DNA from 4 places in the Streptomyces sp. NPDC017676 genome. Region 1 is predicted to be linked to each of the others. Evidence: riboswitches for the same ligand, from Rfam matches in the RefSeq annotation. Region 1 holds a riboswitch; each other region holds the start of a gene.
The links. Region 1 has a riboswitch for S-adenosylmethionine ahead of ACH4LD_RS16330 (aminotransferase class V-fold PLP-dependent enzyme). Riboswitches for the same ligand answer to the same signal wherever they lie in the genome.
Positions count from the first base shown of each region.

Region 2: another riboswitch for S-adenosylmethionine. It lies ahead of ACH4LD_RS10650 (amino acid ABC transporter permease); the one in region 1 lies ahead of ACH4LD_RS16330 (aminotransferase class V-fold PLP-dependent enzyme).
Region 3: another riboswitch for S-adenosylmethionine. It lies ahead of ACH4LD_RS21120 (DUF3293 domain-containing protein); the one in region 1 lies ahead of ACH4LD_RS16330 (aminotransferase class V-fold PLP-dependent enzyme).
Region 4: another riboswitch for S-adenosylmethionine. It lies ahead of thrC (threonine synthase); the one in region 1 lies ahead of ACH4LD_RS16330 (aminotransferase class V-fold PLP-dependent enzyme).

Region 1 is NZ_JBIRJA010000007.1:5,463-12,577, forward strand. It holds gene ACH4LD_RS16320 (cytochrome bc complex cytochrome b subunit) at 1-1,567, shown strand, start outside; gene trpD (anthranilate phosphoribosyltransferase) at 1,689-2,753, shown strand; SAM riboswitch class IV at 2,877-2,994, shown strand; gene ACH4LD_RS16330 (aminotransferase class V-fold PLP-dependent enzyme) at 3,137-4,498, shown strand; gene ACH4LD_RS16335 (PQQ-binding-like beta-propeller repeat protein) at 4,549-7,115, shown strand, end outside.
Region 2 is NZ_JBIRJA010000004.1:117,251-124,365, reverse strand. It holds gene ACH4LD_RS10675 (LLM class flavin-dependent oxidoreductase) at 1-600, opposite strand, end outside; gene ACH4LD_RS10670 (putative leader peptide) at 730-843, opposite strand; gene ACH4LD_RS10665 (GNAT family N-acetyltransferase) at 858-1,667, opposite strand; gene ACH4LD_RS10660 (ABC transporter substrate-binding protein) at 1,715-2,734, opposite strand; gene ACH4LD_RS10655 (amino acid ABC transporter ATP-binding protein) at 2,839-3,630, opposite strand; gene ACH4LD_RS10650 (amino acid ABC transporter permease) at 3,627-4,610, opposite strand; SAM riboswitch class IV at 4,964-5,074, opposite strand; gene ACH4LD_RS10645 (glutathione S-transferase C-terminal domain-containing protein) at 5,152-6,039, opposite strand; gene ACH4LD_RS10640 (putative leader peptide) at 6,123-6,236, opposite strand; gene ACH4LD_RS10635 (NAD(P)/FAD-dependent oxidoreductase) at 6,377-7,115, shown strand, end outside.
Region 3 is NZ_JBIRJA010000009.1:150,162-157,276, reverse strand. It holds gene ACH4LD_RS21125 (FG-GAP-like repeat-containing protein) at 1-1,929, shown strand, start outside; SAM riboswitch class IV at 2,170-2,285, shown strand; gene ACH4LD_RS21120 (DUF3293 domain-containing protein) at 2,331-2,840, shown strand; gene ACH4LD_RS21115 (DUF2252 domain-containing protein) at 2,879-4,366, shown strand; gene ACH4LD_RS21110 (hypothetical protein) at 4,511-5,323, shown strand; gene ACH4LD_RS21105 (rhodanese-like domain-containing protein) at 5,373-5,702, shown strand; gene ACH4LD_RS21100 (2Fe-2S iron-sulfur cluster-binding protein) at 5,940-7,004, opposite strand; gene paaD (1,2-phenylacetyl-CoA epoxidase subunit PaaD) at 7,004-7,115, opposite strand, start outside.
Region 4 is NZ_JBIRJA010000003.1:375,449-382,563, reverse strand. It holds gene otsB (trehalose-phosphatase) at 85-948, shown strand; gene ACH4LD_RS09325 (trehalose-6-phosphate synthase) at 915-2,354, opposite strand; gene ACH4LD_RS09320 (glucosyl-3-phosphoglycerate synthase) at 2,429-3,373, opposite strand; SAM riboswitch class I at 3,505-3,644, shown strand; gene thrC (threonine synthase) at 3,662-4,945, shown strand; gene ACH4LD_RS09310 (MoaD/ThiS family protein) at 5,094-5,369, shown strand; gene ACH4LD_RS09305 (cold-shock protein) at 5,819-6,022, shown strand; gene groL (chaperonin GroEL) at 6,322-7,115, shown strand, end outside.

The DNA.
Region 1 (7,115 bases):
GGCCGACGGCCGGCTCGGGATCTACTCCCTGGCCAAGGCCAACATGCGCAAGATCTTCCCCGACCACTGGTCGTTCATGTTGGGTGAGGTCTGCCTCTACAGCTTCATCATCATCATCCTGACGGGTGTCTACCTGACGCTGTTCTTCCACCCGTCGATGAACGAGGTGGAGTACCACGGCTCGTACGTCCCGCTCCAGGGACAGCTGATGTCCGAGGCGTTCAGCTCGACCCTGCACATCTCCTTCGACGTGCGCGGTGGTCTGCTCATCCGGCAGATCCACCACTGGGGCGCGGTCGTCTTCATCGCCGGCATGTTCGTGCACATGATGCGCGTGTTCTTCACCGGTGCGTTCCGCAAGCCGCGTGAGGTCAACTGGCTGTTCGGCTTCCTGCTGCTCGTCCTGGGCATGTTCACCGGTTTCACCGGTTACTCGCTCCCGGACGACCTGCTCTCCGGCACCGGTGTCCGCTTCATGGAGGGCGCGATCCTGTCCGTGCCGATCGTCGGCACGTACATCTCGTTCTTCCTCTTCGGCGGCGAGTTCCCGGGCGGCGACTTCGTGGCCCGCTTCTACTCGATCCACATCCTGCTGCTGCCGGGCATCATGCTGGGCCTGGTGGTGGGCCACCTGATCCTGGTCTTCTACCACAAGCACACGCAGTTCACGGGTCCCGGCAAGACGAACAAGAACGTCGTCGGCATGCCGCTGCTGCCGGTGTACATGGCGAAGGCCGGCGGCTTCTTCTTCCTGGTCTTCGGTGTGCTCGCGGCCCTCGCGGCCATCGCGCAGATCAACCCGATCTGGGCCATCGGCCCCTACCGTCCGGACCAGGTGTCCACCGGCGCCCAGCCGGACTGGTACATGGGTATGGCCGAGGGTCTGATCCGCGCCATGCCGGGCTGGGAGATCAACTTCTGGGGCCACACGCTGGTCCTGGGCGTGTTCATCCCGCTGGTGCTGTTCGGCGTGATCCTCGGCGCGATCGCGGTGTACCCGTTCATCGAGGCCTGGGTCACCGGCGACAAGCGCGAGCACCACATCCTGGACCGCCCGCGCAACGCCCCGACCCGTACGGCGTTCGGTGTCGCCTGGCTGACCGTGTACTTCGTGATGCTGATCGGTGGTGGCAACGACATCTTCGCCACCCACTTCCACCTGTCGATCAACGCGGTCACCTGGTTCGTCCGGATCGCCTACTTCGTGGCTCCGGTCATCGCGTTCATCGTCACCAAGCGGATCTGCCTGGGCCTCCAGCGCCGCGACCGCGACAAGGTGCTGCACGGCCGCGAGACCGGCATCATCAAGCGGCTGCCGCACGGTGAGTTCATCGAGGTGCACGAGCCGCTCAGCCAGGAGCAGCTGCACACGCTCACCTCGCACGAGCAGTACCAGCCGGCCGAGATCGGTCCGGCGGTCGACGAGAACGGGGTCGAGCGCAAGATCCCGGCCTCGGAGAAGCTGCGGGCGAAGCTGTCCAACGCCTACTTCGGCGAGGACAACCAGATCCCGAAGCCGACCGTCGATGAGTACAAGGAGATCACGAGCGGCCACGGCCACCACTGATCCCCGCGTCGCCACGCCACGCTGAAGGGCCCCGTCCGGGTTACGGACGGGGCCCTTCGCCGTGCCGCCCGGCTGGATAGGGTGGTGTCGACGTAGCAGGAACCTGTTCAAGGAGCGGCTGATGAGCGCTGTGACCCCCGCTGGAGGCGACACCGCGGCGGGCCGCTCCTGGCCCGCCCTGCTGAACGGTCTGCTGGACGGCCGGGACCTGAGCGCCGACGACACCGCGTGGGCGATGGACCTGATCATGCGCGGGGAGGCGACCGACGCGCAGATCGCGGGCTTCATGGTGGCGCTGCGGGCCAAGGGCGAGACGGTCCAGGAGATCACCGGACTGGTCCGGACGATGTACGCGCACGCGAACGTCATCGAGGTGCCCGGCCCGGCCGTCGACATCGTCGGCACCGGCGGCGACGGTGCCAAGACGGTGAACATCTCCACCATGTCCTCGATCGTCGTCGCGGGCGCGGGGGCGAAGGTCGTCAAGCACGGCAACCGCGCCGCGTCCTCCGCCTCCGGCTCCTCCGACGTCCTGGAGAAGCTGGGCATCAACCTCAACCTGACCCCGCAGCGGGTGGCCGAGGTGGCCGAGGAGGCCGGCATCACCATCTGCTTCGCGGTGCGGTTCCACCCTTCCCTGCGTCATGTCGCCGCCGCACGCGGCCAGTTGGGCATCCGGACCACCTTCAACGTGCTGGGCCCGCTGACCAACCCCGCGCAGGTGCGGTCGCAGGCCGTCGGTGTCGCGGATCCCCGCATGGCGCCGATCGTCGCCGGCGTCCTCGCCGAGCGCGGCAACTCCGCGCTGGTCTTCCGGGGCGACGACGGCCTGGACGAGCTGACCGTCACCGCCCCCTCCCGGGTGTGGGTGGTGCGGGACGGCAAGGTCACGGAGGAGGTCTTCGACCCGCGGGACGTCGGCATCGACCTCGTCCCCGTGGACGCCCTGCGCGGAGCCGACGCCTCCTACAACGCCGGGGTCGCCCGCCGGCTGCTGGACGGCGAGAGGGGGGCCGTACGGGACGCCGTCCTGCTGAACTCGGCGGCGGCGCTGGTGGCCCTGGAGCCGACGGACGCGCCGCTCACCGAGCAGATCCGCGCGGGCATGGCGCGGGCCGCGGAGTCGATCGACTCGGGCGCGGCCAGACGCACCCTGGACCGCTGGGTCGCCGTCAGCAACGCCTAGGCGCGTGTCCGGCCGTTCGCGCGGCAGACGCGCATGGCCGGACATGCCCCAGTGCCCGGGAGTCGTCCCGCGATCCGGACACGGGTTGCGGGACGACGATCACTTCAGTACGTTCCTTTACCAGGTCATGAGTGACAGTCATGAGGCCCCGGCCGACTGTCCGGCAACCCTCCGTCCGTGGCGGGGTGCCCCGGGTGAAGACCAGGTCGTACGGCAGCAAGGCCTACGGCAAGCGCGGACCCCTCGCATACCAGGGGTCCTGGTCGTCCGAGGGAGTCCTCCGTGAGCAAGCGAATGCGTTAGGGCCGCAGAGCCCCGCCTCCGCACAGCCCTTCGCAGCCCTGTTCTGCACTTCTCCGCATTCCTGTCACGGGAGTTCCGCCATGTCTGTCTCCACCGCTGCCGCCGACCAGTCTGTTTGCACCCCTCTGCCCGTTCTGGGGCGAGATGTCACCGTCCCGCTGGTCACCGGCGGCGAAGTCAGCTACGCCGCCCTGGACTACGCGGCCAGCGCCCCCGCCCTCCAGCGCGTCTGGGACGACGTCGCCGCGTACGCCCCGTACTACGGCAGTGTCCACCGCGGCGCCGGCTACCTCTCCCAGCTCTCCACCGACCTGTTCGAGAACGCCCGCAGGACGGTCGCCGACTTCCTCGGCTGCCGCCCGGCCGACCAGGTGGTCTTCACCCGTTCGACCACCGACTCCCTCAACCTGCTGGCCCGGGCGATCCCGGCCGGCTGCCAGGTCTTCGTCTTCGAGACCGAGCACCACGCCTCCTTGCTGCCCTGGCAGGACGCACGGGTCACCTACCTCGACGCCCCGCGCACCCCGCGGCAGGCCGTGGAGACCCTGGAGCGGGCCCTGGCCGGCCGGGACCCCTACGGCCCGGCCCTGGTCTGCGTCACCGGCGCCTCCAACGTCACCGGCGAGCTGTGGCCGGTGCGCGAACTGGCCGCCGCCGCGCACGCCCACGGCGCCCGCATCGTCCTGGACGCCGCCCAGCTCGCCCCGCACCACCCGGTGGACCTCCGTGACCTGGACGTGGACTGGGTCGCCTTCTCCGGCCACAAGCTGTACGCCCCCTTCGGCTCCGGCGTCCTGGCCGGCCGCGCCGACTGGCTCCAGCAGGCCGAGCCGTACCTCGCGGGCGGCGGTGCCAGCCGGAAGGTCACCCGGCGCCAGGACGGCGGCGTGGCCGTCGAGTGGCACGAGACCGCGGCCCGGCACGAGGCCGGCTCACCGAACGTCATCGGCGCCTACGCCATCGCCTCCGCATGCAAGGCCCTCACCGAGGCCGGCTGGGACACCCTCGTCGCCCGCGAACAGCACCTGATCGCCAAGGTCCGCGAGGGCCTGGCCGAGGTGCCCGAGGTGCGCGTGCTGTCCCTCTTCGGCGACGACGCCCCGCGCGTCGGCGTCATCTCCTTCGTCGTCGAGGGCTGGAACAGCTCGCACTTCGCCGCCGCGCTCTCCGCCGAGTACGGCATCGGCGTCCGCGACGGCCTCTTCTGCGCCCACCCCCTGGTCCGCACCCTGCTCGGCAGCGACCCGCAGACCCAGGGCGAGTGCGGCGCCCCCGAGGCGGCCCCGGGCGAGAAGTCCCTCAACGCCATCCGCGTCAGCTTCGGCGCGGGCACCCCGGACGAGCACGTGGAGCGTTTCGTCAACGCCGTCAGGGAACTGGTGGCGCAGGGCGCGAAGTGGCAGTACCGCACGGAGGACGGCCGCTGCGTGCCGGCGGTCTGACGGCGCTATAACCTCCCCTTGACACCACGTCGGACAGGGGGAGCCCGTCAGTGCAGCCGCTGCGCGCCACAGACCCGCGCCACATCGGCCCGTACACCGCCACGCACAGGCTGGGCGCGGGCGGCATGGGCGAGGTCTACCTCGCCGAGTCGCGCACCGGGCTGCGGCTCGCGGTGAAGGTCGTACGGGCCGAGCACGCCGAGGACCGCACCTTCCGCGCCCGCTTCCGCCACGAGGTCCGCGCCGCCCAGACCGTCGGCGGCGCGGGCACCTACACCGCGCGGGTCGTGGACGCCGACACCGAGGCCGAACGGCCCTGGATGGCGACGGAGTTCGTGTCCGGACCGAACCTGCGGGACGCGGTGCTCGACCACGGAGCGCTGCCGCGCCCGGCGGTCCGGATCCTCGCCGCCGCGCTCGGCGAGGCGCTGACGGCCATCCACGCCAGGGGGCTGGTCCACCGGGACCTGAAGCCGTCGAACATCCTGCTGGGTCCGGACGGGCCCCGGGTCATCGACTTCGGGATCGTCCGGGCGCTGGAGGCCACCTCGCTGACCCGCACCGGTGCGGTGGTCGGCTCGGTCGGCTACGTCTCGCCGGAGCAGATCCGCAACGGCGGCCAGGTCGGCCCGCCCAGCGACGTCTTCTCGCTCGGCGCGGTCCTCGCGTACGCGGCGGCCGGCCGTGAGCCGTTCGGCGAGGGCCAGGACTCGGTGGTCCTGCTGCGCATCCTCACCCGCGACTTCGACCTGTCCGGCGTGCCGGAGGACATCCGCGCGCTGGTGACGGCCTGTCTGCGCGAGGACCCGCTGGAGCGTCCGGAGCCGGCCGAGGTGGTGGCGAGCGCCGGGTTCGCCCCGGACACCCTGCGCGCCGCCGTCCGCCCGGGCTGGTACGGCCCCGCGACCCGGCCCCGCCCCACCCCGGACGACCGCCCCAGCGGCGTCGAGTACCTGACCCCACACCCCACCACCGACGCGCCCGCCCCCGCCCCCGCCACCCCGGCCGGCGCTGAGGCCCCGGCTACCCGTGCCACCCCGACCGGCCCGGCGACCGTGGCTGCGAACGACCAGGCGACGCGTCCCACTCCGGCCGGCCCGGCACTGGCAGCCGCCGCCGGGAACCCCGGTGGCCCGGGGGTCGAGGCGACCCGGGGCGACTCGGCCGACCGTGCCACCCCGCTCGGCTCGGTGGCTCCCGCGGCCCCGGAGGACTCCGCCACCCCCGGCACGCACGGCGACTCGGCAGTGGCAGCCACCCGGCAGGGCCCGCCGACCGCTGCGGCCGGGAACGGCTCCGCCGGCCCCGCCACCTCCGGCGACTCGGTCCGGACGGCCGCTCCCACCGACTCGGCGGCGGGGTCCCTCACGGACTCGACTGGAACGGCCACCCCCACGGACTCGACCAGGACGGCCGCCCCCACGGACTCGACCAGGACGGTCACCTCCACCGGCTCGGACACCGTCATCGGCTCCACCGCCCCCGGCCGCCGCTCGGGTGCCGTGGCTCCCGGGCGGCGGCGGCTTCTGAAGGTTCTCGCCGGGGGAGCCGTCGCCGTGGCCGGGGTGGGGGTCGGCGGCCGGCTGTGGGGGTACGGGTTCGGTACCGGGAGCAGTGGCGGCAGCGACCGCTCACCAACCCCGTCCGCCGACCGCACGAACGGGGCGGCGGCGGTGCTGCGCTGGCAGTACGACCTCGGCGGCATCGGCGGCCTGGACGGGGCCTGCTGCGCGCTCTCCCCGGACGGTTCGGTCGTCTACGCGGGCACCTCCGGCGGCGTGCTGCACGCGATCTCCCGGGACGGCTCCAAGCGCTGGAAGGTCCGGCTCGGCGACGACGTCTCCACGCCCGTGGCCACCCGGGACGCCGTGTACTGCGTGGTGGGCCTGCACTCCGAGGACTCGCGCCGGCTGGCCGCGGTGAGCCCGTCCGGCAGCCTGCTGTGGACCCGCACCCTCGGTGACCAGCGGTACGACGTCCCCGTCCTGCTCGGCCAGGACGTCCTCGTCTCCGTCGGCGGCACGAGCACGGGCGGGCTGCGCCGCTACGCCTCCGACGGCAGCGAGAAGTGGACCGCCAAGACCCTGGCCGGCCCCACCGGCACCCCGCTCGTCTCGGGCGGGACCGTCTTCACGGGCAGCTACGGCGACTTCCTGCTGGCGCTGGACGCGCGGGACGGCTCGCGGAAGTGGCAGGTGTCCGGGGGTACCGACGCCACCGCGCTCGTTCTCGTGGGCACCACCCTGTTCACGGACTCCGCCGCCGAACTCCAGGGCTTCCGCGTCACGGACGGCCGGCGGCTGTGGCGCAAGGAGGACGACGGAGGCGTCCTGACCGGGGGCAGCCGTACGCTGGCCGTCGGCACCGAACAGGGGGGCGTGTACGCCGTCCGGGCGGCCGACGGCTCCCGTGCCTGGACGTACGGCTTCGAGGGCGGCTCGGCCTACCCCCGCGCGGTGGTGGCCGGCGACACCGTGTACGCGCATGCGGGCGAGAAGGTGTGCGCGCTGGACCTGAACGGGCGGAGGCGCTGGAACGCGGTCCTGGGCCGGGACGCGGGCGACGACCAGCACACCCCGGTCGCGCGCGGCGGCCGGCTCTACGTCCCCTCGGGCAG
Region 2 (7,115 bases), on a different contig from region 1:
GCGGCCGGTCGCCGCGTCCCGGATCTCGGCGTCGTCCTCCCAGCTGTCCCAGAGCCGGCGGACCACTTCCACGTAATCGGCGGCCTCGTCGAACAGGTCGGTGATGGTTGCCCGCGCGTCCGGGCTGTCGAAGCCGTCGATGCGGGGGATGGTGCGCCGCCCGAAGTGCGCGGCCTCGTCCGGGCGGAAGTCGGTGCGCACCCGCAGGCCCGCGCGTCCGGTGCTGACGTAGTCGAGGGTGGCGATCGCCTTCGAGATGTGGAAGGGCTCGGTGTGTGTGGCCACCACGGTCGGGACCAGGCCTATGTGCCGGGTGACCGGGGCGACGCGGGAGGCGATGAGGACCGCGTCGAGCCGGCCGCGGACCTGGTCGGTGCGCTCGTCGGGGGCGAGGAGGCGGGAGGACTGCGGGCCGAGGCCGTCCTCGATGGTGACGAAGTCGAGCAGGCCGCGTTCGGCCTCGGTGATCAGGTCGGTCCAGTAGCCGGCGGTGAACAGGTCGCGGGGGCGGGCGACCGGCTCGCGCCAGGACGCCGGGTGCCATCCGGTGCCGTCCAGGGCGACGGCGAGGTGCAGGGGTGCGGCAGGGGTTGACGACACGTGGGTGCCTTCCTTGATGTCCGTTCGGGGACGCCGGCTCGCGGGGCCGGCGGCGGCCTGGCGGGCGGCGTCGGCCGCGGGCGGGCGCGGCGGGAGGAGCCCCGGGCCGGGGCGAGGGCCGGGAAGAGGTCAGTGGCGACAGAGCGCGGCGGACACGCGCTGGAGGTCTATGTGCGGCCGGGAGTGCAGACGGACGGACCGGTACGGGTGCGGGGCGCGCGGCGGGCGCGCCCGCGGGGGCACTCGGGTCACGGCCGTCACCTCCGTCCGTCGGGCGCGGCGGGCCGGGTCGGCGTCCGCCTGGCGGATCTCGTCGTGACGTCCAACGTCCGGCCGGCTCCGGTTGTTCCCGGGCTGCGCAGCTGCACGATGCGGGAGCGGCGGCGCAGGGTGAACCCGATCGACTCGTAGAGCCGGACAGCGGTCGTGTTGTCGGCCGCGGCGTGCAGGAACGGGGTGTCCCCGCGGTCCCGGATGCCGGCCGCGACCGCGCGCACCAGCCGGGTGGCCAGTCCCCGGCCGCGGTAGGCGGGGTCGGTGCACACGGCGCTGATCTCGGTCCAGCCGGGCGGCCGCAGCCTCTCCCCCGCCATGGCGACGAGCCTGCCCCGGTGCCGGATGCCGAGGTAGGTGCCCATCTCGACGGTCCGGCTCAGGAAGGGGCCCGGCCGGGTGCGGGCCACCAGATCGAGGATCTCGGGGACGTCGCCGGCTGTCAGGCGGACCGCCTCCGGGTCCGGTGCGGCCCGCAGCGCGGTGTCCACGAGCTGGACTCCCGTGCCCTCGCCGAGGACCTCCCAGCCGTCGGGAACCCGTTCGACCGGCCTGACCCGTACGGGGTTTCCCGGACCGACGAGCGTGTGCAGGTCGGCCCAGGCCGCCGGGTCCGCCGGGTCGGCGAGCGCCGCGAAGGCGTAGGTCTCCGGCCGGTAGCGGGCCGCGCGGCCGTACCGGTCGGCGAGATGGGCGTGCGGGCCGGCGAGGGCGGCCCAGACCGCGTTGTCCAGGACGGGGTCGGCGGGCAGGAGCGGGGCCGCGCCCGGGCGGACGTCGGTCGGGTGAGCCACGGAAGCGATCCCCTCTCTTGACTTCATGTCGATGAATCGATGTCTGGTCAGGAGTTGTCCAGCGGCAGCCCGGGCGGGTTGACCTCGGACTTCGCCACGGACTCGTTGGACAGGCCGTAGGAGGCCAGCCACTTGCCGTACTGGCCGTGCTCGATCAGGTGGTTGAGGGCGTCGGCGAGCGGCTTGGCGAGTCCGCTGTCCTTCTTGGCGGTGGCGGCGATCAGACCCTGGAGCGTCTCGCCGGCGCCGGAGAAGGTGCCCGCGTTGCGGGTGGCGTTGGGGGTGTTCGCGGTCTGCCGGGCGCGGTAGGCGACCGCGGGGTTGGGGCCGAAGAAGGCGTCGATCTTGCCGCTGCTCAGCGCCAGGTTGGTGGCGTTCTGGTCCGGGAAGTACTTGACGGTGAGCTTCTTGCCCTCCTTGGCCAGCTTGGCCTTCCACTCCAGGAGGATCTTCTCCTGGTTGGTGCCGGCGCCCACGCTGACCGTCTTGCCGGCGAGGTTCTCGTAGTCGCCGTCGAAGTTCCAGGCGTTCTTCCTCAGCACCTCGAAGGCCAGGTTGTCCTTGCGGTAGGAGGCGAACTCGTACTTCCGCTTGCGTTCCTCGGTGACGGTGACGTTGGAGAACGCCACGTCGACCTTGCCGCTGTCGACGCCGACGAAGAGGTTCTCCCAGGTGGAGTTCCTGATCTCGGGCTTCAGGCCGAGGACCGCGGCCACCAGGCGGCCGAGGTCGGGCTCGGAGCCGGTGAGGGTCTTCTGGTCGCTGCCCACGAAGTTCAGGGGCGCGGAGCCCGAGGGCAGAGCCCCGACGCCGATGACGAGCTTGCCGCTCCTGCGCACCGAGGCGGGCAGTTCGGCGCTGATGGACTTCACCTCGGAGACCTTCAGCGCGGTCTCCTTGGCGGCCCCGTTGGACAGCCGTCCCACGGTCACCGTGCCGGTGGTGTCGGTCTTGGTGACGGCCTCGCTGTCGCCCCCGCAGGCGGCGAGCCCGGTGGCGAGGGTGGCGACGGCGGTCGCCGTGGTGATGCCGCGGATCAGGGCGCGTCGGGAGATGTGCGTAGGCATGGCGTGGCTGTCCTTGTCTCGCTGATGAGAGCGGTGAGTGATGAAAGAGATGAACGATGGGGGGAGGTGAGCGGGGTGTCGTGGAGGGCGGGCGGCGGCTGCCGTCAGAGCACCTTGCCGAGGAACTCCCGGGTCCGTGGGTGCCGGGGCCGGTCCAGCACCTCACCGGGCGGGCCCTGTTCGACGATCCGGCCGCCGTCGATGAAGACGACCCGGTCGGCGACCTCGCGGGCGAAGCCGATCTCGTGGGTGACGATGACGAGCGTGGTGCCGCTGGTGGCCAGATCCTTGATGACGGCCAGCACCTCGCCGACGAGTTCGGGGTCGAGCGCCGAGGTCGGCTCGTCGAAGAGGATGATCCCGGGCCGCAGGGCGAGGGCGCGGGCGATGGCGACGCGTTGCTGCTGGCCGCCGGACAACTGCCGCGGGTAGGCGCCGGTCTTGTCGCCGAGGCCGACCCGGTCGAGGAGTTCGCGGGCGAGTTCCTGGGCCGCCGCCCTGGTCAGCCTGCCGGTGGCGGCGGGGGCCGCTGCGACGTTCTCCAGGACGGTCAGGTGCGGGAAGAGGTTGAAGTTCTGGAAGACGAAGCCGATCCGGCTGCGCTGGGCGAGGATGGCGCGCTCGCTGAGTTCCTTCAGCCGGTCGCCGTGCCGCTTCACCCCGATCAGCTCGCCGCCCACGCTGACGTGGCCGATCTCGGGCTTCTCCAGATGGTTGACGACCCTGAGCAGCGTGGACTTGCCGGAGCCGGACGGTCCGAGGATCACCGTGACCTCGCCGGGGCGGACGGTCAGGTCGATGCCGTCGAGGACGCGGTGGGAGCCGTACCACTTGTGGACGCCGTGCACTTCGAGCGCGGCGGGGGCGGCCTTCGGGAGGGTCTGCGCGGTGGTCATACGGCGGCCTCCCGGCTCAGCCGGGCCCGCAGGTCGGCGAGGCCGGCCCGGGCCTTCTGCAAGGGGGTCGGGGGCAGGGTGCGGGTGGCACCCCGGGCGTAGTACCGCTCGACGTAGAACTGGACGACGGACACGGCGCTGGTGAGGATCAGGTACCAGACGGTGGCGACCATCAGCAGCGGCACGACGTCACCGGGGTAGGTGCTGCCCATCGACTGCACCGCGCCGAACAGGTCGAGCAGCGACACGTAGAAGACCAGGGACGTGCTCTTGATGAGGCCGATGAGCTGGTTCACGTAGTTCGGGGTGATGGACCTGAGGGCCTGCGGGAAGACGATCCTGCGGAACTGGTAGCCCTTGGGCAGACCGAGCGCGGCGGCCGCCTCGTGCTGTCCCTGGTCGACGGAGAGGATGCCGCCGCGGACCACCTCCGCCGCGTACGCCGCCTCGTTGAGGCTGAGGCCGATGACGGCGATCGTCATGTCCGTGGCCAGCCGGGACTCGTCGAAGGTGACGAAGGCGGGTCCGAAGGGCACGCCGAGGCTCAACGTCCTGTACAGGGCGCTGAAGTTGTACAGGAAGATCAGTACGACGATGAGCGGTACGGAGCGGAACAGCCAGGTGTAGGTCCAGCTGACCGCGCGCAGCACCGGACTGCCGGAGAGCCGGGCGAGTGCCAGCAGGATGCCGCCGAGGAGCCCCAGGACGGCGCTGAGCGCGGCCACTTCGAGGGTGACGACGAGGCCGTCGAGGACGGTGGGGCGCAGGAACCAGTAGCGGAAGCGGTCCCACTGGTAGAAGGGGTTCGTGACCAGTCCGTGCAGGATCTGCGCGACGAGCACGAGCACGACGGCGGTGACGATCCACCGGCCGGGCCGGCGCAGCGGCTGGATCCGCTGTGCCGACTGGGGCTCTGACGGTGTGTCGGCGGTGGCCGGCGCCTCGGCTAGGGAGACGGCGGCGCCTGGGGGTTCACTCATGGCGGGCTCCGGCGGAGTCGGTCACCCCGGGGCCGCGCGGGAGCGGAGGTGGGCCACGACGGCACTGCGGCACGAGGTGGCGCACGGACAGGCGCGGAACCGGGGGCTGGGCGGATAACGGCACACCGGACGGACGGTGTGCGGCGGGAACGCGGGGCTGGGAGGGAGACGTCAGCCCTGACAGCGGGCAGAGCCCGGTGCGGTACACAGTGCGCTGTTCACGCGGAGCAGATCGACGGCGCGGTCGGCGACGAGGAGACCGGCGTACGACGGTACGCAGCCCTGGGGGCGGCTCACGGCCGTCCTGGGAGCTGCGTACATGGCGTCACCTGTCACTGTTCCGGCCCCGTGGGGCCTCGCGCTTACCGAAAACGTCGTCCGGTCCGGTCGTCACCTGGGGCACCCCACCGCGGTGCGAGGGTTGCCGGTCAGCGAGCCAGGGCTTGGCGCTGACGCTCATGACCGTTCTGAGCCGTAAGTAAGGCAGTTGCCCGTTCGAATGTCAACGGCCGTCCGCCCAGTGGACATCGGCTGCCCGCTCTCACCTGCGCGAAGCGTCCGGGGCGTCCGCGGCATGGCCTGCCCAGTCCAGGATCTGGACAGCGGCCCCGGCGGCCTCCAGGCCCTGACAGCGGCCGTGGTGGCGGCGGGCGATGCCTCGAAGGTCGAGGTGGCGGCCGAAGGCGGGGTGGGCGGCCAGGCGGCGGGCGTAGGCCCACAGGGCGCGGTGGTCGGCGATGCGGTGCACGGCGGAGGCGTCGAGGTGGCAGCGGTGGACGGTGTCGAGCTGCACGAGGGTGACCCACAACTCGATGTCGGCGGCGGTGAGCCGGTCGTCGGCCAGGTACTCCTCGCCGCTCAGCCGCCGCTCCAGCCGGCCCAGGGTGTCCAGCAGCGCGTCGAGCGCGGCGGCCCGTTCGGCCGGGTCGGCACCGGCGCGTCCGGCGCGCTGCGCGGCCTCCTCGATGCCCTCGGCGCACATCCGCTCGACGGCCTCGATCACGGACTCCAGGCCGGCAGGGTACAGGCGGGCGTCGCCGCCCGGCCGGAACCTGTCCAGGTCGCGCAGGATGTCGGGGGTGTGGGTGCTGACGATGCGTCCGGACCAGTCGTCGCTGAGCACGGGCGCGAGCGCCGGGCCGGTGTAGTGGTGGGCGCTCGCCTCGTAGAGCGGGCGGAGCGCCGCGTGGCCGCCGCCGGGACAGTCCGGGACGGCGGGCAGGAGGGTGACGGGACAGCGGGTGTCCAGGCCGAGCAGGCTGTGGCCGACGGCGAGGCGCAGCCCGTCGGGGCAGGCGGTCGACAGATGGAGCCGGTAGCGGTGGGGCACGGCGTAGTGGCCGCTGCGCGCGTCCCGGCCGATCCGGCCCCGGAAGACGGGCGGGGTACCGCGGGTGGACGGGACGGCGGCGAGCGGAGTGATGGACATGCGTCTCCCCGGGTGGTGGGTGTGCGGAGGGGTGCGCCGGCGCGGGCGTGACCGGTCGGTGGGTGCGAAAGGGGCGGCCCGGCTCAGCGGTGGCGGCTGATCGCGCTGCAGACGCGCTGCAGGTCGATGTGGCGACGGGAGGTGAGCAGGGGTGCGCGCAACGGCGTCCGGCCGGTGCCCGTTTCGCGGCGCGCCATGATTCCCTACCTGTTCACTAGGATTCCCTCCCTGGAGTGTCGATCGGGCTCCGTACGACGTCAAGGGGGCGTCCACGCCTGGGAATCGGAGGCGGCGACGGGTACTCCTCACCGAGAGGAACATGTGACATAGTACTGGCGTGGCGAAGCTACTGACCTGCGATGTCGTGGTCGTCGGGGCCGGGATGACGGGCGCGGCCTGTGCCCTGTACGCCGCGCGCGCCGGACTCGACGTACGGCTGGTGGACCGCGGCCCCGTGGCCGGCGGCACCACCGGGGCCGGCGAGGGCAACCTGCTCGTCTCCGACAAGGAGCCGGGCCCGGAGCTCGAACTCGCGCTGCTGTCAGCCCGGTTGTGGGCCGGGCTCGCGGAGGAGCTGGGCGCCGCGATCGAGTACGAACCCAAGGGCGGCCTCGTGGTCGCCTCGACGCCCGGCGCCCTGGCCGCGCTGCGGGACTTCGCCGCGGAGCAGCGGACCGCCGGCGTCACCGCCGTACCGGTCGGCGCCGAACGACTCGCAGAACTGGAACCGCACTTGGCGCCCGGCATGGCGGGCGCCGTGCACTACCCGCAGGACGCCCAGGTGATGCCCGCGCTGGCCGCCGCACATCTGGTCCGCGCCTCCGGCGCCGCCCTGCACACCGGCCGTACGGTGACCGGGGTGCTGCGCACCGCGCGGGGAGCGGTCCACGGCGTCCGCACCGACCGGGGCGACATCCACGCACCGGCGGTGGTGAACGCGGCCGGCACCTGGGGCGGGGACCTCGCCTCGCTCGCCGGCGTCCGGCTGCCGGTGCTCCCCCGGCGCGGCTTCGTGCTGGTCACCGAGCCGCTGCCGCGCAGGATCCGGCACAAGGTGTACGCCGCGGACTACGTGT
Region 3 (7,115 bases), on a different contig from region 1:
AGCGGCACCCCGAGCCCCGCACGGACCACCGTGGACGGCCTGGTCAGCGGCTGGGACGGGTTCTGTGACGAGACCACGCCCCGCTGCATCCGGATGTTCGCCGACGGCACCGGCCGGCACGGCCGCCGCGACGCCACCGAGTCCGGACTGACCATGCTCCGCACCAACGGCGCCGCCGACTGGGGCCCGACCCTCGACACCGGCGACGACTCCCCGGAGCTCACGGACCTCTCCGGGCGGTACGCCCTCGTCGAGGGCGCCTCCTCCGGCAAGCAGTACATCGGTGAGTTCGCCACCGCCGGGGCCGGCAAGGTCCTGCTCAAGCGCGACCGGGTCGCCGCGGCCGTGTGGGGGAACACCCTGTGGAGCGGCGCGGCGAGCGGCGGGAAGGTCACGGCCACCCGGCTCCCCGCGGGGACCGCCGTCGAGTCCTTCACCACCCGCAACGGCTGCACCCCGTCCGACCTCCAGGCCGTGGGCCGCTTCGTCTACTGGGTCTGCCGGGACAGCTGGGGCGACCCGCACGGCGCGGGCCTGTACGACCGGACGACCAAGCGCACCTCCACGGCCCCGGACGGCCGGGTCCTGCTCGGGGACGGATACCTGGTCGAGCGGGTTCCCGGCACCCAGTCGGACAGCGGGCTGAGGCTGCTCGACCTGCACAACGGGCTGCCGTCCGGCGGCAGTCACACCGACCTGCCGAGCCGTGAGCTGGCCGACTGGACCGACCTCGGCCAGGAGAACACCGGGGCCGGGACCAGTTGGACCGTGGACCGCTTCGGCGGCGGCGTCGCCTACGCCGACCGGGACCAGCGCGTGCACGTCGTACCGGCCGGCGTCCCGGCGTCCCCGCTCACGTCCGTCGACGCCACGGTCACCGCGGGCTCCGCGAACTGGTCCGGCACCTGGTGGCTGTCCAAGCCCGCCGCCGACTGGAAGGTGACCGTCCGCCGGAAGGCGTCCGGCGCCACCGTCCGTACGCTCTCCGGCGGCACGGCCCGGGGCCTGCTGACGGCCGCCTGGGACGGCAGGGACACCGCGGGCCGCCTGGTCACCAACGGCGCCTACACCTGGAGCCTCACCGCCCGGCCCGCCGACGGCCAGGGCGCCGCGCTCACTCTCTCCGGAGACGTCAAGGTGACAGCGGGAACGGCGGCACCGCGCGACTACGCCGGCAACGACGGGGTCGGTGACGTCCTCACCCTCAGCTCCTCCGGCACCCTCACCGTCCGGCGCGGCACCGGCACGGGAACCCTGGGCGGCACGGTCTCCGGCTCCGGCTGGCCGGCCACCGCCCGGTTCGTGCCGTTCGGCGACCTGAACGGCGACCACTGCAACGACGTGCTGGTCCGCACCGGCGGCGCCCTGCGGGCCTACCGCCCGGCCTGTGGCAAGGCCCCGACGCCCACCACGCCGTACACCTCGCTCGGCACCTCCGGCTGGAACGCGTACGACGTCCTGACCTCTCCCGGCGACGTCAACGGCGACGGCCGGCCCGACCTGATCGGCCGCCAGTCCTCGACCGGAGACGTCTACCTCTTCAAGGGCGCGGCGAACGGCAAGCTGTCCGCCCGCACGAAGATCGCCTCCCACTGGACCGGCTACAAGAAGATCGTCGGCGCCGGTGACCTCAACGGCGACGGCCGCGGCGACCTCCTCGTCCAGGACAAGTCCAACGAGCTGTGGCGGTACGACGCCAACACCACGAGCACGGGCGGCCTCAAGGCCCGCGTCAAGGTGTTCGCGGACTGGGGCGCCTCCTACAACGCGGTCGTCGGCACGGGCGACTTCACCGGCGACGGCCGCGCGGACCTCGTGGCCCGTGACACCGCGGGCACCGTCTGGCGCTACAACGGCAACGGCAAGGGCTCGTTCGGGGGCCGCGTGAAGATCGCCACGGGGTGGAAGGGGTACAAGGCCGTCATGTGACGGCGCATGTCACGGCGCACGTGACGGCAGATGTGACGCGGATGTGACGGCAGCGACGGGCCGTCTGGAGCGATGGGTCGTCCGAAGCGACGGGCCGTCCGGAGCGGGCGGCCGGCCACGGATCCGAACGGCGGGTTCGTGGCCGGTCCTTCACGAGGAGGCGGGGAGGCGCAGGCGGGGAGGTGCCCTCGCCTTCCGGAAGCTGGACTTCCCGCCGGCCCCTGTGTCAGGATCCGCCTCGGTCACGAAGCCGATCGCGCCCCTGGACGAGCGTCGGCTGGCAACCTCGCTCACCGCGCAAGGTGCCCTCCAGGGAAGACCGGGCCCCCACGGTCCCGTGGGGGTAAGCGCGGATCTCCCTGCCCGGCGGGTAAGGGGGTCCCTCTCGAACGGAGACCCCCATGACCGCAGGCATCCCGATCACGCGAACGCCCCAGTGGGGTCTCTACCAGCAGGCCGTCGTGGACGTGGAGTTGCCCGGAGGACCGGTCCGCGTCACCCCTGCACCGTCCGGAGTGGCGGCCGGCCGGTTCCCCGTTCCGCACGGGGAGACCCTCCACGTGATCACGGCCCACAACCCCCGGGGCACCCGCGCCTCGGCACAGCACAACCACCGCGCGCATCGGGAACTGCTCGGCCTGCTGCGCCGGCGGGGGCTCGTGTGGTGGCCCGCTGTCGGCGGTGACCCGGAAGGCCGGCACACCGAGGAGAGCGCGGCGGTCGTCGGCCTGAGTGACGACGAAGCGCGCGCGCTGGGCCGGGAGTTCGGGCAGGACGCGGTGTTCGCCTGGTCGGCGTCGGCATGGCGGCTGCTCACCTGCTTCGGCGCCGAGGAGGCGCTGACCCTCGGGTGGAGGCTCGCAGAACGGTCTTCGGGGGCTGCGCCCCGGGGAGTTCTCCACAGGGTCTGACGATTTTCGGCCACCGGTTGTACCGTCTCCCCGAGTTGATGTTCGTACCGTCGCCTGTTCGCAGGTGGGCGGGCCGTGCGGGGGAGGCGGTCGCGGTGACCGGAACCGATGTGGAAGTGACGGACGCGGCGGACCGGGGCGCGCGCCGCCTGCCCCGGGTGCGCGGGTTCGCCGCATGGCCGCCGCAGGGTTCGCCGAAGCAGGAGGGCAAGGCGCTGCGGGCGGGCGTGCCGCGCTCCGCCCACCGCACACTGGACCTGGACGCCGCCCGTCCCGACGCGGTGAGCGCGGTGGCGGAGTCCAACGCCGGCCGGATCGCCGAACTGACCCCGCTGCGCGTGGGCCGGATGGCGGCCACCCCCTTCGCCTTCCTGCGCGGCTCCGCCGGACTCATGGCGTACGACCTCGCGCGCACCCCCACCACCAGGATCGGCACCCAGATCTGCGGTGACGCGCACGCGGCCAACTTCGGGCTGTACGGCGACGCCCGCGGCGACCTCGTCATCGACCTGAACGACTTCGACGAGACCGTGCACGGACCCTGGGAGTGGGACCTCAAGCGGCTCGCGGCCTCACTGGTGCTCGCCGGCCGCGAGGCGGGCGCCGACGAGGACACCTGCCGTGCCGCGGCCCAGGACGCGGCCGGCGCCTACCGCCGCACCATGCGGCTGCTCGCCAAGCTGCCCGTGCTCGACGCCTGGAACGCCATCGCGGACGAGGAACTGGTCTCCCACACCGACGCCCACGATCTGCTCGGCACGCTCCAGCGGGTCTCGGAGAAGGCCCGGGCCAACACCAGCGGCCGGTTCGCCGCGAAGTCGACCGAGTCGGTGCCGGACGGCGGACGCCGGTTCGTGCCCGCGCCGCCGGTGCTGCGCCGCATCCCGGACGCGGAGGCCGCCGCGGTAGCCGCCTCCCTGGAGTCGTACGTCGACACCCTCGGTGAGGACCGCCACCCGCTGCTCGCCCGGCACGCCGTGCACGACGTCGCCTTCCGGGTGGTCGGCACCGGCAGCGTCGGCACCCGGTCCTACGTCGTCCTGCTCCTCGACCACCGTGGCGAGCCCCTGGTCCTCCAGGTGAAGGAGGCCCGTCCCTCCGCGCTCGTCCCGCACCTGGTCACGGCCGGCTTCGAGACGCCCGCTGTGCCCCACGAGGGGCGCCGCGTGGTCCTCGGGCAGAAGCGGATGCAGGTCGTCAGCGACACCCTGCTGGGCTGGACCACTGTCGAGGGGCGCCCGTACCAGGTGCGGCAGTTCCGCAACCGCAAGGGCAGCGTCGACCCGGCCGCCCTCGCCGCCGACCAGATCGACGACTACGGCCGTATGACCGGCGCCCTGCTGGCCCGCGCCCACTCCCACAGCGCCGACCCCCGGCTGATCGCCGGCTACTGCGGCAAGAACGAGGAGCTGGACGAGGCGATCGCCGACTTCGCCGTCGTCTACGCCGACCGCACGGAAGCGGACCACGCCGAGCTGGTCGCGGGGATCAGGGCGGGGCGGATCGAGGCGGAGCCGGGCGTCTAGAGCACGGTCCCGGGGGCTCTCGTGGGCGGGTTCCCGGGCGGGGGCGGGACGGGGCGGGACGGCTCCCCGGGGTTCCCGGGGTGGTGTGCGGGGAGCGCGGGAACCGCACCCGGGCCGGGCCGGGGCAACGGCTACGCTGGGCGGGTGACAACCCCGGAAGCCGGCCAGTCCCAGGCCCCCCGCCCCGAGGAACGGCTCGAACAGGCCGTACGGGCCGCCGAGCAGGCGTTGATCGAGTACGAGATCGCCGTGGAGACCTTCCGCGTCGAGGTCGAGAACTTCGCCCGCCTCCACGAACAGCGACTCGGTCCGCTCTACAGCCGCATCGAGGAGCTGGACGCGGAGATCGCCGAGGCGAGGGCCGCGCGCACCGGCGACCCCGAGGACATCCGCCGCGCCGCGGAGGCCCGGGCCCAGGTGATGCCGATCCCGGGCGTGGAGGAACTGCTGCACGGCTGGATGGACGGTGACGGCCTGTTCCCGGAGGCCGTCGCCATGCTCACCGACCAGCCGGTACGGCCCCCGCAGCGGGTGCGGCCCAGCGAGGAGGCCCGCAAGCTCTACCGCGAGCTGGCCCGCAAGGCCCACCCGGACCTGGCCCAGGAGGAAGCGGAGCAGAAGCGGCGCGAGGAGTTCATCAGCCGGGTCAACGCCGCCTATGCCCGCGGCGACGAGGCCCTGCTCAGGGAGCTGGCCGAGGAGTGGGCCGCCGGACCCGTACCGCCAGAGCGCCGCCCGAGCCCCGCGGAGGAGCTGTACGCCCGCCTCGAATGGCTCGCCCAGCGCAAGGAGCTGCTCACCCTCGTCGCCCGCGAACTGGAGGACGGCGCGATCGCCGGCATGCTCCGCCTCGCGCCGGACGACCCCGACGGGCTGCTCGACGAGATCGCCGACCGGCTGCGCTCCGACATCGCCCAGCGGGAGGCGGAACTGGCCGCCCTGCTGGGGCAGGACTGAACCGCTCCTCGCTTCGGGTAGCGTCGGAGCCATGAATTTCGGAGCTGGTGTGCCCACGGTCCAGGTCACGGACCTCAAGGACGGCGACTTCCTGCTGGACGTCCGCGAGGACGACGAGTGGCAGGCGGGCCACGCCGGGGGAGCCCTGCACATTCCCCTCAGCGAGTTCGTGGCCCGCTACGGCGAGCTGACCGAGGCCGCCCCGCAGGACGGACGCGTCCACGTCATCTGCCGCTCGGGCGGCCGCTCCGCCCAGGTCACCATGTACCTGGTCCAGCAGGGCGTCGACGCGGTGAACGTCGACGGCGGCATGCAGCACTGGCAGGCCGCCGGCCGCCCGGTCATCACCGACGACGGCAAGCCGGGCTTCGTCCTGTAGCCCCGGACCATTCCCGGTCCCCGATCCCTGATGCCTGGTGTCCAGCCCCTGGCCCCTGGCCCCCGGTGCCCGGCCGCCCGGGGCCGGGCAGCCGACGGGACGGGTGGCCGGCAGGTCGCCCACCCTCTCCTCGTACACCGCCGCCCGGCCGAGCGACAGCTCCAGGTGCTCGGCCCAGGCGCCACAGCTGTGGAGCCGTGCAGCGTGCAGCGGTTCCAGGAGGAGGGAACGGGCGGGTCAGCGGTCGAAGTCCAGCTCCACCCTTTCCGTCAGCGGATGCGACTGGCAGGCCAGCACATACCCGGCCTCCGTCTCCTCCGTCTCCAGCGCGAAGTTGCGGTCCATGCGCACCTCGCCCGCGACCAGGAAGGCCCGGCAGGTCCCGCACACCCCGCCCTTGCAGGCGTAGGGGGCGTCGGGCCGGTTGCGCAGCACCGTCTCCAGCAGCGACTCGCCCTCCCGCACCGGCCAGGTGCCACCGCGACCGTCGAGCCGTGCGGTGACGGTGCTGTGCGCGGGCGCCGCAGCCGTGGCCGCCGGGGCCGAGCCCGCGTCCACGTGGAAGATCTCCTGGTGGATCCGGTCCCGGGCCACGCCCAGTTCGCGCAGCGCCTGCTCCGTGCCCCGCACCAGCCCGTACGGCCCGCACAGGAACCAGCCCACCACCTCACCGACCGGCAGCAGCGCGGGCAGCAGCCCGGTGAGCCGCTCCCGGTCGAGCCGGCCGGACGGCAGGCCCGCCTGCTGCTCCTCCCGGGAGAGCACGGTCACCAGCTGGAGCCGCTCCGGGTAGCGGTCCTTCAGGTCGGCGACCTCCTCCAGGAACATCGTCGAGGCGGCCGTGCGGTCGCCGCGTATCAGACAGAACCGGGCCGCCGGCTCGCGCGCCAGCAGCGTGGCGACGATGGACAGCACCGGGGTGATGCCGCTGCCGCCGACGACCGCGGCGTACAGGCCCGGCGCCGGTTCCAGCGTGAAGCGGCCCGCCGGGGTCATCACCTCCAGCACGTCCCCGACGTTGATCTCCTTCAGCGCGTACGCCGAGAAGGCCCCGCCCTCGACCAGCCGCACCCCCACCCGCAGGCTGTCCGGGCCCTCGCCCTCCGGGTCGGGGGCGGGGGAACAGATCGAGTAGGTGCGCCGGATCTCCGTGCCGTCGACCCGGCGGCGCAGCGCGAGATGCTGGCCGGGCGCGTGCCGGTACTCCTCACGCAGCCCGGGCGGGACGGAGAAGGTCAGGGCGACGGAGTCGTCGGTGATCCGGTCGACCGCGGCCACCGGGAGCGGGTGGAAGCGGGCCATCACAACTCCTTGAAGTGGTCGAACGGTTCACGGCAGGCCAGGCAGCGGCGCAGTGCCTTGCACGCGGTGGAGGAGAACCGGCTCAGCAGCTCGGTCTCGGCCGATCCGCAG
Region 4 (7,115 bases), on a different contig from region 1:
GGGGCAGGGGTCCGGGGCGGAGTCCCGGGCGTGCGGCGGCCGAAGCCGAGGCGTGAGACCCCCCGGGCTGGATAGTGTCGCGGTATGGACGCCATGGACGCTCTGCCGACCCCGCGCACCCAAGCCGGCCAGGACGGCCTCGCCGCCCTGCTCGCGCAGCCCCGCACCGCCCTGATCGGCCTGGACTTCGACGGCACGCTGGCCCCGATCGTCGCCGACCCCGAGCAGGCCCGCGCCCACCCCGGGGCCGTACCCGCCCTCGCCGCCCTCGCCCCCGCGATCGCCTCCGTCGCCGTGATCACCGGCCGCCCGCCCGAGGTCGCGGTCCGCTACGGCGGCTTCGCCGGCGTCCCCGGCCTGGAGCACCTCACCGTCCTCGGCCACTACGGCGCCGAGCGCTGGGACGCGGCCACGGGTGAGCTCACGGCCCCGCCCCCGCACCCCGGCGTGGCCGCCGTCCGCGCCGAACTGCCGGGCCTGCTGGAGCGCGCCGGAGCGGGGGAGGGCACGTGGATCGAGGAGAAGGGCCGGGCGCTGGCGGTGCACACCCGCCGCGCCCCCGACCCGCAGGCCGCCTTCGAGGCCCTGCGCGCCCCCCTCGCCGACCTCGCCACCCGGCACGGACTGATCGTCGAGCCCGGCCGCATGGTCCTGGAACTGCGCCCACCGGGCATGGACAAGGGCGTGGCCCTCCTGGACCACGCCCGCGCCGTCCACGCCGGCTGTGTCGTCTACGCCGGTGACGACCTGGGCGACCTCCCCGCCTTCGCCGCGGTCGAGAAACTCCGCACCAACGGCGTCCCCGGCCTGCTGGTGTGCAGCGGCAGCACGGAGGTCACGGAACTGGCGGACCGGGCCGACCTGGTGGTCGACGGCCCGGAAGGGGTCGTGGGCCTGCTGCGGGCGCTGGCCGCTCAGCTCGGCCGGGGGTCCAGCGCCGCCAGCTGATCGAGGAACCACCGGGCCGGCGGCAGCGCGGTCGCGGCGGCGGCCAGTCGCTTCGAGCGCTCCGCCCGCGCGTCCGCCGGCAGGTTCAGCGCCTCGTGCAGGGCCCGTGCCGTCCCCGCGATGTCGTACGGGTTCACCACGAAGGCGTCCTCGCCCAGCTCCTCGTACGCCCCCGCCTCCCGCGACAGCACCAGCGCGCAGCCCTCGTCGGAGACGACCGGGACCTCCTTGGCGACCAGGTTCATGCCGTCCCGGATGGGGTTCACCAGGGCCACGTCGGCCAGCCGGTAGGCGGCCAGGGAGCGGGCGAAGTCGTCCTTCACGTGCAGCACGACCGGGGTCCAGCCCGGTGTGCCGTACCGCTCGTTGATCTCGTCCGCGACCCGCCGCACCTCGGCGGTGTACTCGCGGTACACGGCGAGGTCCTGCCGGGACGGGTAGGCGAAGGCCACGTGGACGACCTTCTCCCGCCACTCCGGGTGGTCCTCCAGGAGCTGCTCGTACGCCAGCAGCCCGCGCACGATGTTCTTGGACAGCTCCGTCCGGTCCACCCGGACGATCGTCTTCCGGCCCGCTCCGATCTCCGCCCGCAGCGCCGCCATCCGCTCGTCCACGTCCGGCTCGTGCGCCCGCTCGCGCAGGAAGTCCGCGTCCGCGCCCAGCCCGTGCACCCCGATCCGGGTGCCGGAGGGGATGCCGGGCCCGAGCACCGCGTGACAGCAGTCCGTGAACGCGTCCGCCCACCGCCGGGTGAGGAACGCCGCCCGGTCCGCGCCCAGGATGCCGCCGAGCAGCTCGGCCGCGATGTCGTCGGGAAGGAGCCGGAAGTAGTCCGGCGGCGCCCACGGGGTGTGCGAGAAGTGGCCGATGCGCAGGTCGGGCCGGAGCTGCCGGAGCATCCGCGGGGCCAGGGCCAGGTGGTAGTCCTGGATCAGCACGGCCGCGCCCTCGGCCGCCTCCTCGGCCAGCGCCTCGGCGAACGCCCGGTTGTAGGCCTCGTACGACGCCCACTGCCGCCGGAAGCCGGCGTCGAAGACCGGCTCCAGCGGCGTCTGGTACAGCATGTGGTGGACGAACCAGAGCACCGAGTTGGCGATGCCGTTGTACGCCTCGGCGTGCACGGTCGCGTCGATGTCGAGCATCCGCACCCGCTGCCCGCCGGTCTCCTCGGCCGGCAGCAGCCCGCCGTCCGCGCGCCGGACGGCCGCCCGGTCGCCGTCGCCGAGCGCCGCGCACACCCACACCGAGTCCGCGTCGGATCCGATGGCGGACAGTCCCGAGACCAGCCCGCCGCCGCCCCGTCGGGCCTGCAGCGAGCCGTCCTCGCCCACCTGGTAGGAGACCGGGCCGCGGTTCGACGCGACCAGCACCTGAGCCTTTTGCGCAGCATCGAGCGTGGAAGCCATACGCCTCAACCTAGCCCGGCCCCCAACCGCTCAAACGTACGGCCCGCCCGGCGGGCCGACCGTATACGGCCCGTTCACGCCACCTTCCGTTCGGCGTACTCCGCGATCTCCACCATGGGCGGCCGCTCCTCGGTGTCCACCGAGTAGGTGCGCGGCTCGAACCCTTCCTCGCCCCGCTCGAACTGGGTCAGCGCGGGCCGGATCAGATGGCCGCGGGCCAGCCGGAGCTGGGCGGTGCGGTAGATCGCGGCGGCCATCCGGCCCAGCGCCTGCCCGTCCTGGTGCCGGTGCCTGCGCACGCCCACGTCGACCTGGGCCAGCGCGTCCAGGCCCACCAGGTGCAGCGCGTCCACCAGCATGCCCAGCTCCACGCCGTAGCCGACCGGGAACGGCAGCTGCTGCAGCAGCGTGCGGCGCGCCGCGTACTCGCCGCCCAGCGGCTGCACGAACCCGGCGAGCTGCGGCCAGTGCATGTTCAGCAGCGGGCGGGCCATGAGTTCGGTGACCCGGCCGCCCTGCCCGGCACTGCCGCCGAGCGGGCGGTCGTACATCGCCTTGACCAGGTCGATGTCCGGGTCGGTGAGCAGCGGGCCGACGATCCCGGAGACGAAGTCGGAGGAGAACTCCCTGAGGTCCGCGTCGATGAAGCAGACGATGTCCCCGCCGGTCACCAGCAGCGACCGCCACAGCACCTCGCCCTTGCCGGGGACGGCCGGGATGCGCGGCAGGATGGCGTCGCGGTGGACGACCCGGGCGCCGGCGCGCGCGGCGATCTCGGAGGTGCGGTCGGTGGAGCCCGAGTCGACGACCACGATCTCGTCGACGAGCGGCACCTGTTCCACGAGGTCGTGCCGGATGACCGCGACGATGTCGCCGACGGTCTCCTCCTCGTTGAGCGCGGGCAGGACGACGCTGATGGTCTGGCCCGTGCGCTGCTTGGCGGCGAGGATCTGGTGCAGCGGTCGGTCGGCCACGGACCAGGACCGGGTGGTCAGCCAGCGCTCGACTTCTTCCAGCACAGTCTGTGGCTCCTCACTCGTGTCTCGCGGTTCGGACGACTATCTCAACTGTCCCGGCCGTCGGTTACAGTCTTGAACAACGCCGATGACCATCGCATGTCGGGGGTCGGGTGCGTTCCACAACCGCATACCGCTCATCCAGAGGGGCAGAGGGACACGGCCCGGTGAAGCCCCGGCAACCCCCCTGACCGGACTCGTTCGCGCGAGGCTCACGGCCAGGGAAGGTGCCAATTCCGTCTCACGGCGAGATGCGTCGTGGGGAAGATGAGGAGAAAGGGCCTCGCCTCCATGGCTGTGCAGACAGTTGCCACCACCAGCGAATCCACCGTCGACCTCGGCCCGGCCGCGGCCCTGAGCTGTCGCGAGTGCGGCCACCGGGTGCCGCTCGGCCCGGTCTTCGCCTGCGAGGAGTGCTTCGGCCCGCTGGAGATCGCCTACGACTTCTCCGGCTACGACACCGAGGAACTGCGCCGCCGCATCGAGGCGGGTCCCGCGAACATCTGGCGCTACGCGCCCCTGCTGCCGGTCCCGGCGGACGTCGCCGGCAAGCCGAACATCAATCCCGGCTGGACCAAGCTCGTCAAGGCCGACAACCTGGCCCGCGAGCTGGGCGTGACCGGCGGTCTGTACGTGAAGGACGACTCCGGCAACCCGACCCACTCCTTCAAGGACCGGGTCGTGGCCCAGGCCCTGGAGGCCGCCCGCGCCTTCGGCTTCACCACGCTGTCCTGCTCCTCCACCGGCAACCTGGCCGGTGCCGTCGGCGCCGCCGCCGCCCGCGCCGGCTTCCGCTCCTGCGTGTTCATCCCGCACGACCTGGAGCAGGGCAAGATCGTCATGGCCGCGGTCTACGGCGGTGAACTCGTCGGCATCGAGGGCAACTACGACGACGTGAACCGCTTCTGCTCCGAGCTGATCGGCGACCCGGCCGGCGAGGGCTGGGGCTTCGTCAACGTCAACCTGCGGCCGTACTACGCGGAGGGCTCCAAGACCCTGGCGTACGAGATCTGCGAGCAGCTCGGCTGGCGGCTGCCGGACCAGATCGTGGTCCCCATCGCCTCCGGCTCCCAGCTCACGAAGATCGACAAGGGGCTCCAGGAGCTGATCAAGCTCGGTCTGGTCGAGGACAGGCCGTACAAGATCTTCGGCGCGCAGGCCGAGGGCTGCTCCCCGGTCTCCACCGCCTTCAAGGCCGGCCACGACGTCGTACGGCCCCAGAAGCCGAACACCATCGCCAAGTCCCTGGCCATCGGCAACCCGGCCGACGGGCCGTACGTCCTGGACATCGCGCGCCGCACCGGCGGTGCCGTGGAGGACGTGACGGACGAGCAGGTCGTGGACGCGATCAAGCTGCTCGCGCGGACCGAGGGCATCTTCGCGGAGACCGCCGGCGGCGTGACCGTCGGCGTCACCCGCAAGCTGCTGGAGGCGGGCGTGCTGGACCCGGCGAAGACCACGGTCGTCCTCAACACCGGCGACGGCCTGAAGACCCTGGACGCGGTGGCCGGGACCGGCCTCACCGCCACCATCCGCCCGACCCTGGACTCCTTCCGAGAGGCCGGCCTGGCATGACAGGCGTCCCGCGGGGAGGCCGGACGCGGCCCGCGCGCCGGCCGGGGCCGGTCGCGCCCACGCGGCGGCACCCGCACCCGCCCCACGGCCCCGCGCCCTTTCGGCGCCGCCCCGCCGTATCCGTGAACCCGACCGGAGGTCCCACCGCATGAGCGTGACCGTTCGCATCCCCACCATCCTGCGCACCTACACCGGCGGGCAGGCCGAGGTCGCCGCCGAGGGCACGACGCTCGGCGAGGTCATCGCCGACCTGGAGAAGAACCACACGGGCATCGCCGCGCGCGTGCTGGACGACCAGGGCAAGCTGCGCCGGTTCGTCAACGTGTACGTCAACGACGACGACGTCCGTTTCGAGCAGGGCCTGGACACCGCGACCCCCGACGGGGCCGGCGTCTCGATCATCCCGGCGGTCGCCGGCGGCTGAGCCGCGGACCGGCGCGCTCATTACCTTCGGTAACCGCGGTTACCGGCTGTTCGTCCGATTGCCCCCTCCGTGAGAGAAACGGAGGGGGCAATTCTGTGTGATTGAGCGCGGTAGAGTTGGGGAACACAGCCCCGGCCTCCGGGTCGGGGGCCCTGGATTTCATGCCGCCCGCCCGACAAGAAGTAGCCAAAGTGTGCGGGTTGTCTGCGGCTTTTGTGGCTTTTGTGGAGCCCGACTTGCCCTGAATTCGTATGAATTCTCACCAGATTCCGGACCGTTCGCGTCCAGAATTCTCGTCCGATTGACCTGTTGCAGACGGCAGTTGGACAGATACATTCAGCCGCGGTCGACGCGTTCCGGCGCACGCCCCCGACCAGTTGGGGGGTGAGGTCTGACCCGGGTCCGCGAAGTGTGGATCTGTGCAAGGGCCAGTAATAGGGGAGTTAGGCATGGCTCAGGGCACCGTCAAGTGGTTCAACGCGGAGAAGGGGTACGGCTTCATCGCGGTCGACGGTGGTGCGGACGTCTTCGTCCACTACAGCGCGATTCAGATGGACGGCTACCGCACCCTGGAAGAGGGCCAGCGGGTCGAGTTCGAGATCTCGCAGGGCCAGAAGGGTCCGCAGGCCGACATGGTTCGCGTCACCGCCTGAACGTTTCTTGTCCGAAGGGCCCGCACCTCGCAGAGGGTGCGGGCCCTTCGCCGTGCCCCGGTTCCGCTGTTCGCGTGCGGCTGACGAGGGCCTCCCACCCGCCCAGGCGCTTGCACTCGACCATGCCGAGTGCTAATCATTGGCGTTAGCACTCTGAAGGTGAGAGTGACAGCGAAGGACCGGGTCGGTGAGGCCCGCGGGTCATGTGGTGCAAGGGACCACGGGGCCGGCGAGCCGTCCGTCGCGGGCGCGGGCGCGGTCCGAAGGAATCACCCCCAGTCCTGGAGGGACCACTTCACATGGCCAAGATCATCGCGTTCGACGAGGAGGCGCGGCGCGGCCTTGAGCGCGGTATGAACCAGCTCGCCGACGCCGTCAAGGTCACCCTCGGCCCCAAGGGCCGCAACGTCGTCCTTGAGAAGAAGTGGGGCGCCCCCACGATCACCAACGATGGTGTGTCCATCGCCAAGGAGATCGAGCTGGAGGACCCGTACGAGAAGATCGGCGCCGAGCTGGTCAAGGAAGTCGCCAAGAAGACGGACGACGTCGCCGGTGACGGTACGACCACCGCGACCGTGCTCGCCCAGGCCCTGGTCAAGGAGGGCCTGCGCAACGTCGCCGCCGGTGCCAACCCGATGGCTCTGAAGCGCGGTATCGAGAAGGCCGTCGAGGCCGTCTCCGCCGCCCTGCTGGAGCAGGCGAAGGACGTCGAGACCAAGGAGCAGATCGCCTCCACCGCGTCCATCTCCGCCGCCGACACCCAGATCGGCGAGCTGATCGCCGAGGCGATGGACAAGGTCGGCAAGGAAGGCGTCATCACCGTCGAGGAGTCCAACACCTTCGGTCTTGAGCTTGAGCTCACCGAGGGCATGCGCTTCGACAAGGGCTACATCTCCGCCTACTTCGCGACCGACATGGAGCGCATGGAGGCGGTGCTGGAGGACCCGTACATCCTCATCGCCAACTCCAAGATCTCCTCGGTCAAGGACCTGCTCCCGCTGCTGGAGAAGGTCATGCAGTCGGGCAAGCCGCTGCTGATCATCGCCGAGGACGTCGAGGGCGAGGCCCTGTCGACCCTGGTCGTCAACAAGAT